3 regions of the Paenibacillus apii genome follow, and region 2 is predicted to be linked to each of the others. Evidence: riboswitches for the same ligand, from Rfam matches in the RefSeq annotation. Region 2 holds a riboswitch; each other region holds the start of a gene.
The links. Region 2 has a riboswitch for cobalamin ahead of G5B47_RS21235 (S-layer homology domain-containing protein). Riboswitches for the same ligand answer to the same signal wherever they lie in the genome.

Region 1 (5,127 bases), on a different contig from region 2:
CCAGCCCCGCGTCTTCAGCCCACAGTCCGGATTGATCCAGAACTGCTCCGGGTGCAGCACCCGCAGTGCCCGCTCGATGCCGGTCTCCATTTCCTCTACGGACGGAACACGCGGACTATGGATGTCATATACGCCAAGGCCGATGCCCTTGTCATAATCCATTTGCTCAAAGCTCGCAATCAGCTCGCCATGGCTGCGCGACGTCTCGATGGAAATCACGTCCGCATCCATATCGGAGATGGAATCGATCATATCCCCAAATTCGCAATAGCACATATGCGTATGAATTTGCGTCGTATCCCGAACAAGGCTTGTGGAAATACGGAACGCTCTGACCGCCCATTCGAGATATTGCCTGCGGTCCTGTTCCTTGAGCGGGAGTCCTTCGCGCACCGCCGGCTCGTCTACCTGAATCATTTCCACGCCGGCGCTTTCCAGGGCCAGTATCTCCTGCCGCAGCGCAAGCGCAATCTGATTGGCCACCTGCTCCCGGCTCAGATCGTCGCGGACGAACGACCAGTTCAGAATCGTGACCGGCCCGGTGAGCATACCCTTGACCGGAAGCTTCGTCAAAGATTGCGCATAGACGCTTTCCTTGACGGTCATTGGCTCGGTGAAGGCGACGTCGGCGTAAATGACCGGCGGCTTGACGCAGCGGGAGCCGTAGGACTGCACCCAGCCGTTCCGGGTGAACAGGAAGCCGTCCAGCTTCTCGCCGAAGAACTCCACCATATCGGTGCGTTCGAATTCGCCATGCACCAGAACGTCCAGACCGATCTTCTCCTGCAGCGTGATGGATTCCGCGATCTGCTGCCGGATAAATTCATCATAGCGTTCCGGGCTCAGCTCGCCCTTGCGCCATTTCAGCCGCGCCTGCCGGACCTCCGGCGTTTGCGGAAAGCTCCCGATCGTCGTTGTCGGCAGCAGCGGCAGCCGCCACTTGTCCTGCTGGCGCTTGGCCCGTTCGGCGTAGACCGTGTTCCGCCGGTCCGTCAGCTCCTCCAGGCCGCGTTCAAGCTCCGCCACATCCGAGCGGTTTCGCTCCGGCAGCTTGCGGAAGGCATCCAGCGCTGCCTTCGCCCCGGCCCACTGCGCACCGGCCGCTTCCCTGCCTTCAAGCAGCGCGCGTTTCAGCAGTGCCAGCTCCGCCAGCTTCTCGTCGGCGAAGGCCAGCGCATTCCGCACCTCGGGCTTCAGCCGCTCCTCGCCCTGCACCGTCACGGGCACATGCAGCAGGCTGCTGGACGGCTGCAGAATCAGCTTGCCTTCCGGCACAAGCCGCTCCAGCCTTTCCGCCAGCGCCAGCTTCTCCTCCGGATCACAGCGCCAAATACCGCGCCCGTCGATCACACCGGCTCCAAGCGTCTTGTCCTCCGGCCAGCCCAGACGCTCGATCGCTTCGAGGTTGGCTCCGCCGTCGTGTACAAAATCAAGACCAAGCCCCTGCACCGGCAGCTTTAGCAGGGCTTCAAGCGGCTGCACCGACTCAAAGTATGTCTGCAGCATGATGCGAAGACCTGGAACCGCGGCATGAAGGGCGCCGTAGATATGGCCCAGCAGTTCGATATCCTCTTCCTGAAGTCCGGTCACGACAGCCGGCTCGTCGATTTGAACCCATGCCGCGCCCTCCCGCTCCAGTTCCTGCAGCAGCTGGACATAGACCGGCAGGAACCGCTCCGCCACGCTGCGGATTTCCGAAAGGGCAAACCCTTTGGAAAGCTTCAGAAACGTATATAGTCCGATGACGACAGGCTTGCCGTCGATGCCCGCCTGCGATTTGGCGAACCGGTACGCGGCCAGTGGTTTGTTCTCCGTCAGCACAGGCTGAATATCGCCGATCTCCGGCACGATGTAATGATAATTCGTATTGAACCATTTCGTCATTTCGCATGCCGCCGCCCGGGAGTTCCCGCGAGCCATGGCAAAATACAGATCCAGTCCGGCAGGCCCGCCTTCATACCGGTAGCGCGGAGGCACAATGCCGAACATAACCGCCGTATCCAGCACATGATCGTAATATGTGAAATCTCCAACGGGTATCAGGTCGATCCCCGCTTCCTGCTGCTTGCGCAGATTGCTGAGCTGAAATTGCTCCATTTCCGTCCGAAGCTGCTCTTCATTGATCTTTCCCGCCCAGTAGGCTTCCAGCGCTTTTTTCCATTCCCGGTTGGCTCCGATTCTCGGATATCCGAGATTGCTTGTTTTGGCATTCCTTGTCATCTCTTTCGTTCCTCCTCTATCTTCTGAACCTGCAAAAAAGGCGTCCTTCACCCCAGGAGCGCAGGGGGAAAGACGCCTACGTATTTCATTACGTTTGCGAACTTACACCTCCCTATCTCCCGTAGGTACAGCAGTGCGTCGAAACAGGCAGGTCTCCTGGCTGCGGCGTCATCGTCGTCAGCGGCCTTCCCGTCAAGCCCGGGCTGACAGTGGCATAAATGCTGATAGACTCTTCCGTTACAGTGGCGGGACCGCGTCGGCTTTGCACCGAGCTTCCCTTTTAAGCCTCCGGCCTTTTTCGGTCCGGTAAGCACCTGTTTCCGTTATTTAAGGTGAATTGTTGCTTGAATATTGAGTACACCATTTATGTTACGGCAAGACCCTGCGGCCCGCAATAGAAGATGGAGGCTCCAGTTATAGCAATACCTGATAACCGGTTAAAAGAAAATAATATAGACGATCGCTGCCAGCACAATGCGGTAGATGGCGAACGGCAGCAGCTTGATCCGGTTGATCAGCTTCAGGAAGAACCGCATCGACAGCAGCGCGAACACGAAGGCGCTGATAAATCCGGCAATAAAGAACGGCAGCGCGTCCAGCGTAAAATACTGCCAGTTCTTGAGCAGAGAGATGAAGCTGGCGCCCGCCATGATCGGAACCGCCATAATAAAGGTGAAATCGGCGGCGGCGCGGTGGCTCATGCCCAGAAGGACGCCTCCCGAAATCGTCGAGCCGGAACGCGAGAAGCCGGGCCACAGGGAGAAGCACTGAATCAGACCGACTGCAAGCGCCTGCCCGTATGTAATCTGGTCAACGGTCTGCACCTTAACACGCTTCGGTGCGAACAAATCCGCGCAGATCATAAATATGGCACCAATCACAAGACCGATCAGCACGGTTGACGTCGAGAAGAGGTACTCATCAATGTAATCCTCGAACAGCATGCCGGTAACACCCGCAGGGAGCAGCCCCGTCAATACCTGTCCTAGCTTTAGACGGCCTGACCCGGAGATTTGGGACGGTTGGCCGTCCGGAACCGGCTCAAGCGCCCCCCGGCTGAAGCGTTTCAGTCCCAGCAGATCGATGAAACGATTTCTGAAGATGACGACGACCGCGAGGATGGAGCCGAGCTGAATGACGACTTTGAACGTATTGGCCGTGTATTTTCCGAGAAATTCCTGGGATTTCAGCCACATGTCGTCGACAATAATCATGTGACCGGTAGAGGACACCGGAGCAAATTCGGTCAGGCCTTCCACCAGACCCAGAATAACGGCTTTGAGTATTGCGAGCAGATCCAAGCTTTCGCCTCCTTAAAAAAGATGTTTAAAGTTTTATTATAAGTAGCTTAAACATCACCGGCAATTTCTGAAACTTGCAAGCCCAATTTCCAGGAAAGAATACCTAACGCATGCATTTCGGCTCATCCTTGAGCACTTGCAGTACACCCAGGGAAATGTGTAATAATGTACAGAAAGATTACATTATAGCGGTATACGTTGGGAGGATGTTCATTGTTTGCACGCCTGCGTGCTTTTTTGTCTGCCTGGAGGGATTATCCCCGGGAAGAGGGAGATTGGATCGGTAAGCAGTACAAAGTGCTGTCCCGGATCGGCATGGGGAGCTACGGACTGGCATACCGCTGCCTGGACACGGCGGAGAACCGCCAGGTCGCCCTCAAACAGGCAAAGCCGAGCAAACGGGATATCGGAAAGAAAATGCTGATGCGGGAGCGGGATATTTTGCGGCAGCTGGAGCATCCCTACATCCCCGCTTTCCGGGATTTTTTTGAGGAACAAGGCTCGGCGTGGCTGGTTACCGATTATATTGAAGGGTTTACGCTGGAACAGCTGATTTTCGAGCAGGGCCTCTTGTTCGGAGAGCAGGACACGCTGCGCTTTGCCTTGAAATTGATGGAGCGGGTGCAGCATGTCCATGAGCGGGGCTTCGTCCACCTCGATCTTCGCATTCCAAATGTCATTCTCCGGAGAGAGGAACTATATTTAATCGACTTTGGACTGGCTCGCCGTATCGGAGATGACGGTTCGGGAGACGACAGCGAGCATGGGCTGGATCAGGACGGGCTGCCTAGGAGGATGCCTCCGGTCACTGCCTCCGATTTGCACGATATCGGGCATCTTATGCTCTTTATGCTGTATTCCGGTTACACACCGATACCGGGAGGCGAAGAACGCAGCTGGTCAGAGGAGCTGGAGCTTTCGGCGGAAATGCGCCAGATCCTGCTAAGACTTCTGGAGGGAGAAAATCCATATAAGGATTCCGGGGAGTTCATCCGGGAATTAGAGCAGGCTTTGTCAGCGTCTGCCCCGGGTTCGGATTCATAACTTTGATGCTGTCCCTCCAAAGCAGAAACGGCTTGCGCCGCCTCATATAGGGCGGCGCAAGCCGTTGACGCAATGCATCTTTTACAACAAGTCCGGCGATTAGCTGGAGCTTCCGTACCGGTTCTTGTAGTAGCCGTGCCCGCGTCCGCTGCCGTAGCTGTGTCTGCTGCTTGACGATCTTCCGTACTGCGGCCGTTTGTGGTAGCCGCCGGACGATCCTCTGTGTCTTTCATATTTTGAGTGTCCGACGGAGTGAATGAGTTTGTCGATAAGTTTCCTGAGCATGCTGTCTCCTCCTTTTTTTCGGATACTATCAGCCATCAGTATTACATCCTTACAATATCTCTATACGTAAAAAAAGCCAGCCGGTTTCGGCTGACTTCATGAATTACAATTTTCCCGTAATCGTTGCGGCCGCTTCCTGCCGGCCTCTCGCTCCAGGCTGAACCCGAAGCTTCTTGCCGCGTTTCGGCTTGCCGAGAGAGGTCGTGAATGTGATCACCTGCCCGGCCACAACCACCGCCATACCGGTATAAACGGTTTCCCTGAGCGGCATGTAGAA
Region 2 (5,127 bases):
TCTGTCCTCCGATGCTTACCTTCACACCAGAAGCTGGTGAAGTGACAGGATCGGAGTTGAAAGTATTATTATTCCATACCCACCCAACCTGAGTGACTTTAACCGTAAAAGCCTGCCCCGGCTGCGGCTGCGAAGGCGACAGCTCCACAGTGCGGACAACCTGGGTAGAGAAGCCTCCATAATAGACCAGCACCTTATCCGAAGCCTGAAGCTCAAAGTCGCCTAATCCGACGCTCGGATTAATCCATTCGCCCCCGCGTTGAACGACAAATGACCACCAGTTGTTCATGTCGCCGGTGATTCCGCCGATACCGCTGATAAAGCTTCCAAATGAAGATTGCGTGATATCGAGCGCGGTATGATTCGCATCGGCCAGTCTTTGAAGAGCCTCAAGCGCTACCGATCCGTTTATGGAGCCTTCCATAATCGTTCCCTGCGGTCCTTCTACTGCCAAAGACACCGGCACTTCCTTCGGCAGAACCGTAACCGTCCCGGTGTAGCGCACAACTGTCGGCGCGGCATTGTCCTGGTAGCCGGTAATTTGGAGCGCCTGTGTTCCGGGCGTCAGATCCGTTCCGAATGAGGCGACTCCCTGATCGTTCGTAGCGGCTGTTTTGCCGCCGATGGAGACGGTAACTCCGGCAGCCGCCGCGACTATGGGATTTCCGTTAAAGTCCCAAGTTTTTTTATGAACCGTTACCTCAAGAGCTTTACCTTCCTTCGGTGTAACCGGCGACAACGATACGGAATCGACCAACTGGGTGACGCCGAAATCGCCGTAATAAACGTAGAGTCGATCTCCGTCCTGGAGCGCAAATTGGTCAATGGCGCTGTAACCGCTGACCCATTGCCCGCCGCGCTGAACGATATACATCCAGCCGTCATAGCCGCCGTATTTCTTCTGCTGGATACCGGCTATTTCGCTGATATAAGTGCCGTATTGGCTTGATGTGCTGACAACCGCAATTCCCTTGGCTTCCGCCAGCTTGTTTAGCGCATCCAGTGCGCTGCTGCCGTATACACTGCCCTCGCCCAAGGACGCCGTCGGCCCTTCGATCGCTACGGACACCCGGACAAGCGGACGTGCCGCCGGAGGGTTCGCAATAAAATCATACAGATTGCTGTCGCCGCCGGCTGTGAACAGGTTGTACGCGGTCAGCGCCTGCAGCGCCTGCTCCGTGGCAAAAGCGTCGCTGCCGCCGGACAGCAGGTGGGCAAAGCCCCCGTCTGCCGTACGGAAGCTCATCAGACGGCTGATCAGATTGCTGCCGTTCTTGGTGAAATCTTGGCCGGCCGGATTGACACCGTACGCCGTCAGGCCGATAATGGCCTGTGAGACGCTCTCGCTGCTCTCTCCATAACCTCCGTGAGCCGTATTCTGCTGAGCGGACAGCCACTGCACCGCTCTTTGCCCGGCGGTAGCAACAGCCGGATCACTCTTGTAAGGAGCCAGGGCAACCAGAGCCATACCCGTAAGGTCGGGCTCGCTTAGGCCTCCGCTGGTAAGGGCAAAGCCCCCGTCACCGTTTTGTCTGGAAAGAATGTGTTGAACCAGCTTGTCGCGGGTCCAATTCGCATCGGACGGCACCGTATAGCTGCCGGAATCCAGCGCGATCAAGCCATAGACAGCGTTGTTCAGACTTTGTCCGGCGATGCCGCTGCTGCTGTAGATCGGCTCGATCAGATTATAACCTGCAATATTTGCAGGATCTTCTCCGACCGCTTTAGCCGCCAAAGCGTATCTGGCATAGTCGGTAACGGCGGAAAAGACTCCTTTCGCCTTCTCTACCTTTTGTTTAAGTGCGGCAGTGTAGGAATCCGGCACTTTGTAACCGGCTTGAGCCAAGCCGATCGCCTGCCATTCCGAGACTACCTCCTTCTTCAAAATGGACTCGGCCGCGGAATACACGGCATCGGTTACGCCGATTGACGGCGAAGACGGGGTGGCCTCAGCCGCACCCGCTGCTGCTCCAGCATCTGCAGTCCCCGCCCCCTGGGAATCCGCCGCCTCGGCAAGCGCATGCCCCGCCGGTGCAAAGGAAACGCCCAGCAAGGAAAAAATCATCAATAATGCCATTCCCAGCGCCAGAATTCTGGAAGAAATCCTGCTCATTCTTCAACCTCTTTCTCTCTTGAGTATTATGGGAGTCTTCCGAAACCATAAAAAAAGACCGCCCCGGAGGGACGGTCTTTCGGAAAAACGAGCCGGGAATCCATGCTGTATAAGCCACTCCCGGCATCGGCCGCGCGCAAATGCCAGATGCCCTCACCCCCCGAAGGACACTGAACCTTGGCTGAAAAAAGGCAGGTCTCCTGGCTTATGCCTCATCGCCTCCCCTCTGGCCTTCCCGTTCGCCTTGAACAGTGGCTTGATTCAGAGGAGCGCTCCGCATATACAGTGGCGGGACCGCGCCGGATTCCAACCGGCTTCCCTATTAAGCGGGCGTGTGATGCCCGCACCTTTTTCAGACGTTATTCGATTTTGACAACCTTTATCATATCGGTTATCACAGGGGTTGTCCATACATGAAAGGCCATTAAGCCATGAAATTGAACGCGTCAATTCTCCGCTATTCCGCCGGAGAACTCGCGCTTGCCGAAGGGGATGGAGCCGCCTGCGGAGCTTCCATCAGGACCAGCGTGTAGTCTTCGGCTTTCACCGTGCTGCCGGCCGTCAGCTTAGGGGCGGAAACGAGCGTTACCTTCACCTGGTTAGGTGCGACAGCGGAAGATCCTCCGCTCCCGCCGGATGAACCCGGTGCCTTGGAGCCCGCAATGCTTGACCCGGCGGCTGGCTCTCCCGACGGCGACGGCGAGCTTGCTGGAACGGTCCCGCCGATAGCCGCCGACGGGCCGGCCGAGGCCGAGAGCGAATCCCCGGCGGCCTTGCTCTCATCGGCGGACGCCGTGTCGGCCTGGCCTTGGCCGCTGCCGGCGTTCCCGGCCGTTCCTCCGCTTCCGGCCGCCGTTCCCGAACCGGCAGTGCCGGCGGAACCCGCTGCTGCCCCGGCATTCGAAGGGCTCGCCGATCCCGGCAGCCCGCAGCCATGGACCAGGCTGTCCACTTTATATACTTCAGCCTGGCCGGTCCCGGCATCCACCTCAATCTCCGCCGGATTAAATTCGCGGCAGGCGTCCGGGGAGGCGAAGGCGAACAGCAGCGAGCCCCCGCCCCCGCCGCGCTCAAGATAGGCGGCGGCTTCGAGATAGCCCGCGCCAGCCGCAGACTGCGTGGGCGAAGGCTGCGGCGAGGCGGCCGGAGCCGCTTCGTCTCCGCCGCCCTTCAATAGGCGGGCCGCAAGGGCGCCTGCAACCAGCAGAACGATAACGGCCGCGCCGAAGATCATCAGCTGAAACCGGCGCCGGCGCACCCACTGCGCCAGCGGCGAGGCCGCCTGCGCCCGGGCCTCTCCATATACGTTTTGCAGCGCGGGTCCCGCCGGGGCCATATACGTTTTTCGGAATTCGCGGCTCTTGAACGCTTCGCGGTCATGGCTGGCGAAATACTTCAAAATCGCCCGCCGGTAGCCCGGCTGGAACTTCCTTGAGGAAATGGCGAACAGCGGATTATCCTGCGACCAGGCCAGAAAACGGTAGACCTCTTCCTTGCCGCCTTCCCCCTTCCTCCGGACATGCTCCAGCAGCGCATCATACTCGAGCGGCCCTCCCTCGCGGGTGCTGCTGTGGTAGAAGGCCAGCGGCAGGCGGGCGAAAGGCTCGGCTCCCGGGCTCTCTTTCAGCCAGCGCCGTCCCAGAAGCTGCACATCGTCCAGTTCCTGCGGAGACAGGCCGTCAAAAATATGCTCGTCCGGGTTCTCTTCCCCGAACCAGCGGTACGCCGTGCGCAGCACATTCGCCTTCCGCCTGCTGTGCAGGTCAAGCGGCGGGTCCCATTCGCCCATATCGAGGGCGTAGCGGACAAATGACAGCTCCAGCAGCTGCTCCTGCGTAATATCTTCAAGCGAGAGCCGCTCCAGCAAATACCGATCGGCCGCCGCAGCCAGCTCCTTCTGGAGCGCCAGCGCTTCGGGGCGGATGCCGGCTCTCCGACGGCGGTCCTTCTCCGCTTGTTCAATGCGGCTATGGATCGCTGCCACGGCTCCCACCGGATCGCGCTCCCGCTCCAGCTTCTCCGGCAAATAATCGAGCAGCGCGTCATGGACGGCCGGTTGACGCAGCGCTTCGGGCATGAACCGGTCCCAATGCCCTATCCACTCCAGCAGCCCCGCGGCGTTCGCGGCCGACGCCAGCCGGGATTCCACATAGGGCTGGAACAGCAGACGCGCAAAGACCGGGGTCGTCAGCAGCTTGCGGAAAAAGGCGGCAGCCAGCTCCCCGCCGCTCTCAACTACGCCGAACGCCTCCTCCAGAGAATCCGTGCGGCCGGCATTTTGCGCGTTCAGCATCCCGTTAATAAAGTAATCGACGATCCGCGTCCGGTAATTATGGCCCTTCAGCGAAAAATAATCCCGGAAGCTCTCCAGAACGGCCGGCTCCGGTATCGCCTTCTGCCGGACGGCGTCGAATTCGCGGTCGAAGCGCTCCAGAAACAGGTCGTTCAGCCGGATTTTCAACTCCAGCGCCCCTTCTCTGCCCAGATAGCTGAGCAGCCCGTTCAGGACGGCGCTTTTGTTCTCCCGGTATAACGCCTCATCTCCCTGCTCGATCCGGTAAAAAACCGCTAGCTCGTTATAAGCCGCCAGTGACAGCTTCCGTTCCGCGGGCTCGCCTCCCAGCATCATGTCAGCGAACCCGGCAAAATCGTCCGCAGCCCCTTTCCCGCGCAGCAGCAGCTCCCAAGCGAGCTCAAGGAACGGCTGGGACGAGGCCGGGAAATCGGCGTTCAATATCCGTCCGGCGGCAAGATCAAAAATAAAGTCCTTCTCGATCGCCCGGTCACCGGGACGCAGCGAGCCGTTCTCCACAAACGTCAGGTGGATGTACTTGCGGCTCTGGGGCTCTTTTGCATACGTGATGACGCCGAGTCTGCGACGGAATTCGAGGGGGAGACAGCCGAGGAGCACCTCGGTCAGATCGGCCGCCCGCGCCGACAGCTCACTCACGGGGACGTTCAGCGATATATACATTTTCTTTTTGCCGGACACCGACTGCATGATCGCCTGCAGC
Region 3 (5,127 bases), on a different contig from region 2:
GATGTATCTATTAAGCCTGAGGAGGAATGATACGGTGTCGATTTATGATTTTCAAGTCAACTCAATTAACGGTAAGCTGTTCGAATTGTCAGCCTATCGCGGAAAAGTTCTCCTTATTGTCAATACTGCAAGCAGATGCAGCTATTCTCGTCAATTCGCCGGTCTACAGAGGCTTTACGAAAGTCACCGCGAGCAGGGATTCGAAATACTCGGTTTTCCTTGCAACCAATTCAACGAGAAAGAGCAGGGGAGCAACTCTGAAGTACAAGAATTTTGCGAGAGCAGCTTTGGAGTGACGTTCCCGTTGTTTGAGAAAATAGAGGTTAGAGGGCTATCTGCTCATCCTATATTTCAATATCTGACACAGCAAGCACCATTTTACGGTTTCGATACCCAGACTTCGGAGGGCCAATGGATGCAGGATTTCCTGCAGGAAAAGCATCCGGAAATATACGCCGGCGACGGGATCAAGTGGAACTTCTCGAAATTTTTGATCGATCGTAACGGATATGTAAAAGCTAGATTCGAAACGACGACGGAACCGGTTGACTTAGAGCCAGTTATCGAATCACTGCTGCAAAAATAATGGAAATCAAAGTATTTCCGATCCCCTGAATAGATATTGCCATGAGCAGCCTAACTCATCCAGGTATGCTGCTCTTTAGCGCAATATTACAGGCTTGGAAGGACGAGATTAGAAATGCCTCTTTATCTGATGCGCCATGGCGAGACCAATTGGAACAAGCAGGGGAGAATACAAGGGATACAGGATATCGGTCTGAATGAGCACGGGATCGGCCAGATTCAGGAAGCTTCCAGATGGCTACGAGAACGGATGAATGTTCATGCCGTTATTTCGAGCCCTTTGCGAAGAGCCTATGAGTCCGCCCATATTCTGGCATCCGTCTACGGACTTTCTGTTAAGGTTGACAGCCGATTCTCGGAACGCTGCTTTGGTGAACTGGAAGGCAAGACGCTGGAGAAAATCAGGTATGTATTCCAAATAGCCAATCCTGAGCTGATCCATTCTCCGATCTATGGGGTTGAAGCTGTGGAATCAATGCAAAGGCGGGTTTGCGAAGGAATTTGCAACCTGGAGGCTCCGGCGGGAAGAAATGTACTGCTAGTAACCCATGGCAGCATTATTCGGGTGATTACCGGACAAGCAGAAATCGTAGAGAACGGTACTGTAATCGAATTCACGGATACACTGAAAAACAGACTTATAGACTTCTCTTTAAATCTCAAGTTATAATAGACGTACTTTAAGCATATTTGTCTACAACAGCATATGAGAGAAAAGGTGAAACGCTGCGGCGTTTCTTAAAAGGGAAGACGGTGAAAATCCGTCGCGGTCCCGCCACTGTAAATGGAGAGCGAGCTTTAAGCCACTGTGTCAAATGGGAAGGCTTAAGCAACTTGGTCATCATGATCTCGTTTTTGCGTCTGATCCACAAGTCAGGAGACCTGCCTTTTTTCAACAGCACGACTGACCTACGAGGATAGGGAGGGGAGAACGCTTGTATTGCGGCGATTAACGGCACTTCTACGCTCTTTTGTGTGTAGGAGTGCTTTTTTGTTTCTCAATTCCTGTTACATAAGACTCCTAAATAAAAGAGAGGATTGTGATTTTCTTGGAAAAATTATTGCAGGTGCTAAATGAGATTGAACGGCTCAATATTGTATCGATGCATCAAATGAGAAGACGAGTCAACAACCTGACCAAGCCCTTGGGAAGTCTCGGCCGTTTGGAGGAAATCGCTGTAAGGCTTGCCGGTATCACTGGGAGTGCGCAGCCCCGTGTGGACAAAAAAGCGATTATCGTGATGTGCGGCGATCATGGGGTCGTCCAGGAAGGCGTCAGCGCCTATCCTCAGGAAGTTACAGGCCTTATGATGGCGAATTTTATTCGCCAAAGCGCTGCTGTTAATGTGCTCGCACAGCAAGCGGGAGCGGAGGTTCACGTTGTCGATATCGGAACGGTGCTGACGGACCTGCCGGAAGGCGTGGTTCGGCGGAAAGTCCGCCAAGGAACGGCTAATATGGCCAAAGGACCGGCAATGACCAAGGAAGAAGCGGTTGCTGCGATCCATGTCGGGATTAGTATGGCTTACGAGCTTGCTGATAAAGGAATCGAAGTGATCGGTTTAGGGGAAATGGGCATCGGCAACACGACTCCAAGCAGCGCCATGACGGCAGTGTTCACTGACCATCCAGCGGAACGGATCACCGGAAGAGGAACCGGCATCGATGACGAAGCGCTAGCCGCCAAAACGAAGGTAATCGAACGAGCAATACAGGTCAACCAGCCAAATCCGGGTGATGCTGTCGACGTGCTTGCTAAGGTAGGAGGGCTCGAAATCGCTGGACTGGCCGGTGTGATATTGGGAGCGGCGGTCCGCAAGGTTCCGGTGGTCATTGACGGGGTGATTACAGGCGCCGCGGCGCTTGCTGCCTGCCGGATCGAGCCCCGCTGTCGGGATTATTTATTCGCTTCCCATTTATCCGTTGAACCGGCGCACCGGATCGTTCTGGATGAGCTTGGGCTGAAGCCATTGCTGCATCTGGACATGCGCCTTGGAGAAGGGACAGGAGCAGCGTTGGTCCTGCCTGTAATCGAATCGGCCCTCCGATTGGTTGCGAAGATGGCCACATTTGAAGATCTCGGCATCCCGAGTCCGGCCCCCGAAGAAGATGAATTCGGCCTTGCGGTTCAGTGAGTCTATGAACTCGGCTTCTTCTAAGGAAAGCTTGGCGTTACGGGGATAGTTGTTTCATACAGAGGAGGCAGCACGAATGGAAGAGAAGAGAGGCAAACTGCTGGTGATCGGGTTTGGCCCGGGCGCTTTTGAACATATTACGGATCGTGCCCGCAGGGCAATCGAGGAAAGCGAAGTCATTATTGGCTACAACACCTATGTGGATTTGATCCGGGGCCTGCTGACCACACAGGAGATCGTAAGAACCGGCATGACGGAAGAAGTAAGCCGCGCTCAGGAAGCAGTACGGCAGGCGTATATGGGAAGAACGGTTGCAGTTATTTCCAGCGGCGACGCCGGTGTATACGGAATGGCCGGGCTGATTTATGAAGTGTTGATGGAAAAGAAATGGAATGCCGAGGAGGGAGTTGAAGTAGAGGTTATTCCCGGAATATCCTCGATCAACTCCTGTGCCGCTCTCCTTGGGGCGCCTATCATGCATGACGCCTGCACGATCAGCCTGAGCGATCATTTAACCCCCTGGGACACCATCGCCAAACGTGTGGAAGCCGCCGCCGCGGCAGATTTTGTAATCGCTCTGTACAATCCGCGAAGCGGAAGGCGTACGCGGCAGATTGCTGAGACTCAGCGGATTTTGCTGGGGCACCGTTCTCCGGACACGCCGGTGGGCCTCGTGAAGAGCGCTTACCGGGACCGGCAGCAGGTCGTGCTTACCACGCTCGCGGACATGCTGGAGCATGAAATAGGGATGCTCACCACGGTTATTATCGGTAATTCCTCGACGGTAGTATATGACGGCCTAATGATTACGCCAAGAGGCTACCAGCGGAAATATACACTGGACTCGGAAGAGCAGAGACTAAGGCCAAGCGAGCGTCTGCAAGTGGCAGCCGAGCCGTGGTCACTGAGTGCGAAGGAGCAGGCTGGAGAGAGCGGGGAAGTTAAGTCCGCCGAGCGTGATTTCCCGGCTTCCGCCTCTTACAGCAGCGCGAGTTCGTCCAGCCCGCTGAAAGCGGCGATGGAGGCGCTGCAAATTCTCGAGGCCAAAGGTATCGTCTCCGGTGGCGACGCGGGTTCCGCCCCGTCTGTCGCCTCGAACCCGTCCGCCCCGTCTGCCACCGGAAATCCGAACGCCCTTTTTGAGGTGGGAGTGGCGCCGGGCATAGCGAACAAGAAATTCACCGCTCATCAAATGACGCTGCTTGCGGAAATCGCAGGTGAACAGGGGGAAATGGAGTATACCCCGCATCACCAAATCATTCTGCGCATCCCCGGGGCCGATCCCGAGCGGGTCGTCGCGGAGCTGAAAGCGGCGAAGCTGCTCGTCTTCCCGGTTGGCGATGTTGCGCAGATTAAAGCCTGCGATTTCTGCAATTTGGAGAAAGACGGGTCCATCCCCGTTGCGGAAGAACTGAATCGCGTTATCGGCGGATTAAAAACGCCCAAGGAATTGAAAATCGGCTTTAACGGCTGCGGCATGGCCTGTTACGGGGCTGTGCTGGAGGATATCGGCATTGTATACCGCAAAGGGGCGTATGACTTGTTCCTGGGCGGCAAGACGATCGGGCGGAACGCCCATCCGGCGCAGCCAGCAGCCGAAGGGATTACAGAGGACCAAATTGTAGATACGGTGGAACGGATTTTCCGGGAATATACCGATAAGGCTTTTCCGGGTGAAAGATTTCATAAGTTTTTTAAGCGTGTGGGGACGGTTGCCGGGTTCAGACATCAGGAACAGGCTGCCGCTACTTTGGCGGATGCGGTCTGTGGCGATTAACGATCATGAGGAGGAAGAAGATGGACGCGATATTATTGGTGGGACATGGAAGCCGTGACCCCGAAGGGAACGAGGAGCTGCTGCAGTTTGCCGATACGGTGCGCCTGGCAGCGCCTCAATATAAGATTGAGACCTGCTTTTTGGAGTTTGTGCAGCCGGATATTGCCCGGGGAATAGCTAACTGTGTTGAACAGGGAGCTTCTCGGGTTGTCGTAATTCCGGTCATGCTGTTCGCGGCGGGTCATGCCAAAATTCATATCCCTTTTGAGATAGACCGGGCCAAAAAGCTGTATCCTGCCGTGGAATTCGTCTACGGGCGTCCGATTGGTGTGCATCAAAAGGTGATGGAGATTCTCACTTCCCGTATGGCGTCAGCCGGATTTAAGACCGGCAGCCCGGTGCTGCCTATAGAACATGGACTGCGTGAACCGGAAACGGCGGTTCTGCTGATTGGCCGGGGGAGCAGCGACGGCGATGCCAACGGCGATTTTTTTAAGATGACCCGCCTTCTGTGGGAGCAGCTTCCGGTCAAATGGGTGGAGAACTGCTTTATTGGCGTTACGGAGCCTACCTTTGAGGATGGCCTGGAAAGAGTCTTACGGCTCGGCGCGAAAAAAATCTTTGTCCTTC

Region 1: it holds a riboswitch for cobalamin, as region 2 does, so the genes downstream of both, metE (5-methyltetrahydropteroyltriglutamate--homocysteine S-methyltransferase) here and G5B47_RS21235 (S-layer homology domain-containing protein) in region 2, are expected to answer to the same signal.
Region 3: it holds a riboswitch for cobalamin, as region 2 does, so the genes downstream of both, cobT (nicotinate-nucleotide--dimethylbenzimidazole phosphoribosyltransferase) here and G5B47_RS21235 (S-layer homology domain-containing protein) in region 2, are expected to answer to the same signal.

What each region holds. Positions count from the first base shown of each region.
Region 1 covers NZ_JAAKGU010000001.1:906,291-911,417, forward strand. Annotated here, with positions in the region: gene metE (5-methyltetrahydropteroyltriglutamate--homocysteine S-methyltransferase) at 1-2,220, opposite strand, end outside; cobalamin riboswitch at 2,350-2,553, opposite strand; gene G5B47_RS04575 (undecaprenyl-diphosphate phosphatase) at 2,658-3,521, opposite strand; gene G5B47_RS04580 (serine/threonine protein kinase) at 3,735-4,565, shown strand; gene G5B47_RS04585 (hypothetical protein) at 4,665-4,850, opposite strand; gene G5B47_RS04590 (YitT family protein) at 4,954-5,127, opposite strand, start outside.
Region 2 covers NZ_JAAKGU010000012.1:124,371-129,497, forward strand. Annotated here, with positions in the region: gene G5B47_RS21235 (S-layer homology domain-containing protein) at 1-2,113, opposite strand, end outside; cobalamin riboswitch at 2,287-2,479, opposite strand; gene G5B47_RS21240 (GAP1-N2 domain-containing protein) at 2,571-5,127, opposite strand, start outside.
Region 3 covers NZ_JAAKGU010000004.1:388,917-394,043, forward strand. Annotated here, with positions in the region: gene G5B47_RS12050 (glutathione peroxidase) at 35-586, shown strand; gene G5B47_RS12055 (histidine phosphatase family protein) at 701-1,255, shown strand; cobalamin riboswitch at 1,285-1,489, shown strand; gene cobT (nicotinate-nucleotide--dimethylbenzimidazole phosphoribosyltransferase) at 1,626-2,720, shown strand; gene cobJ (precorrin-3B C(17)-methyltransferase) at 2,797-4,497, shown strand; gene G5B47_RS12070 (sirohydrochlorin chelatase) at 4,518-5,127, shown strand, end outside.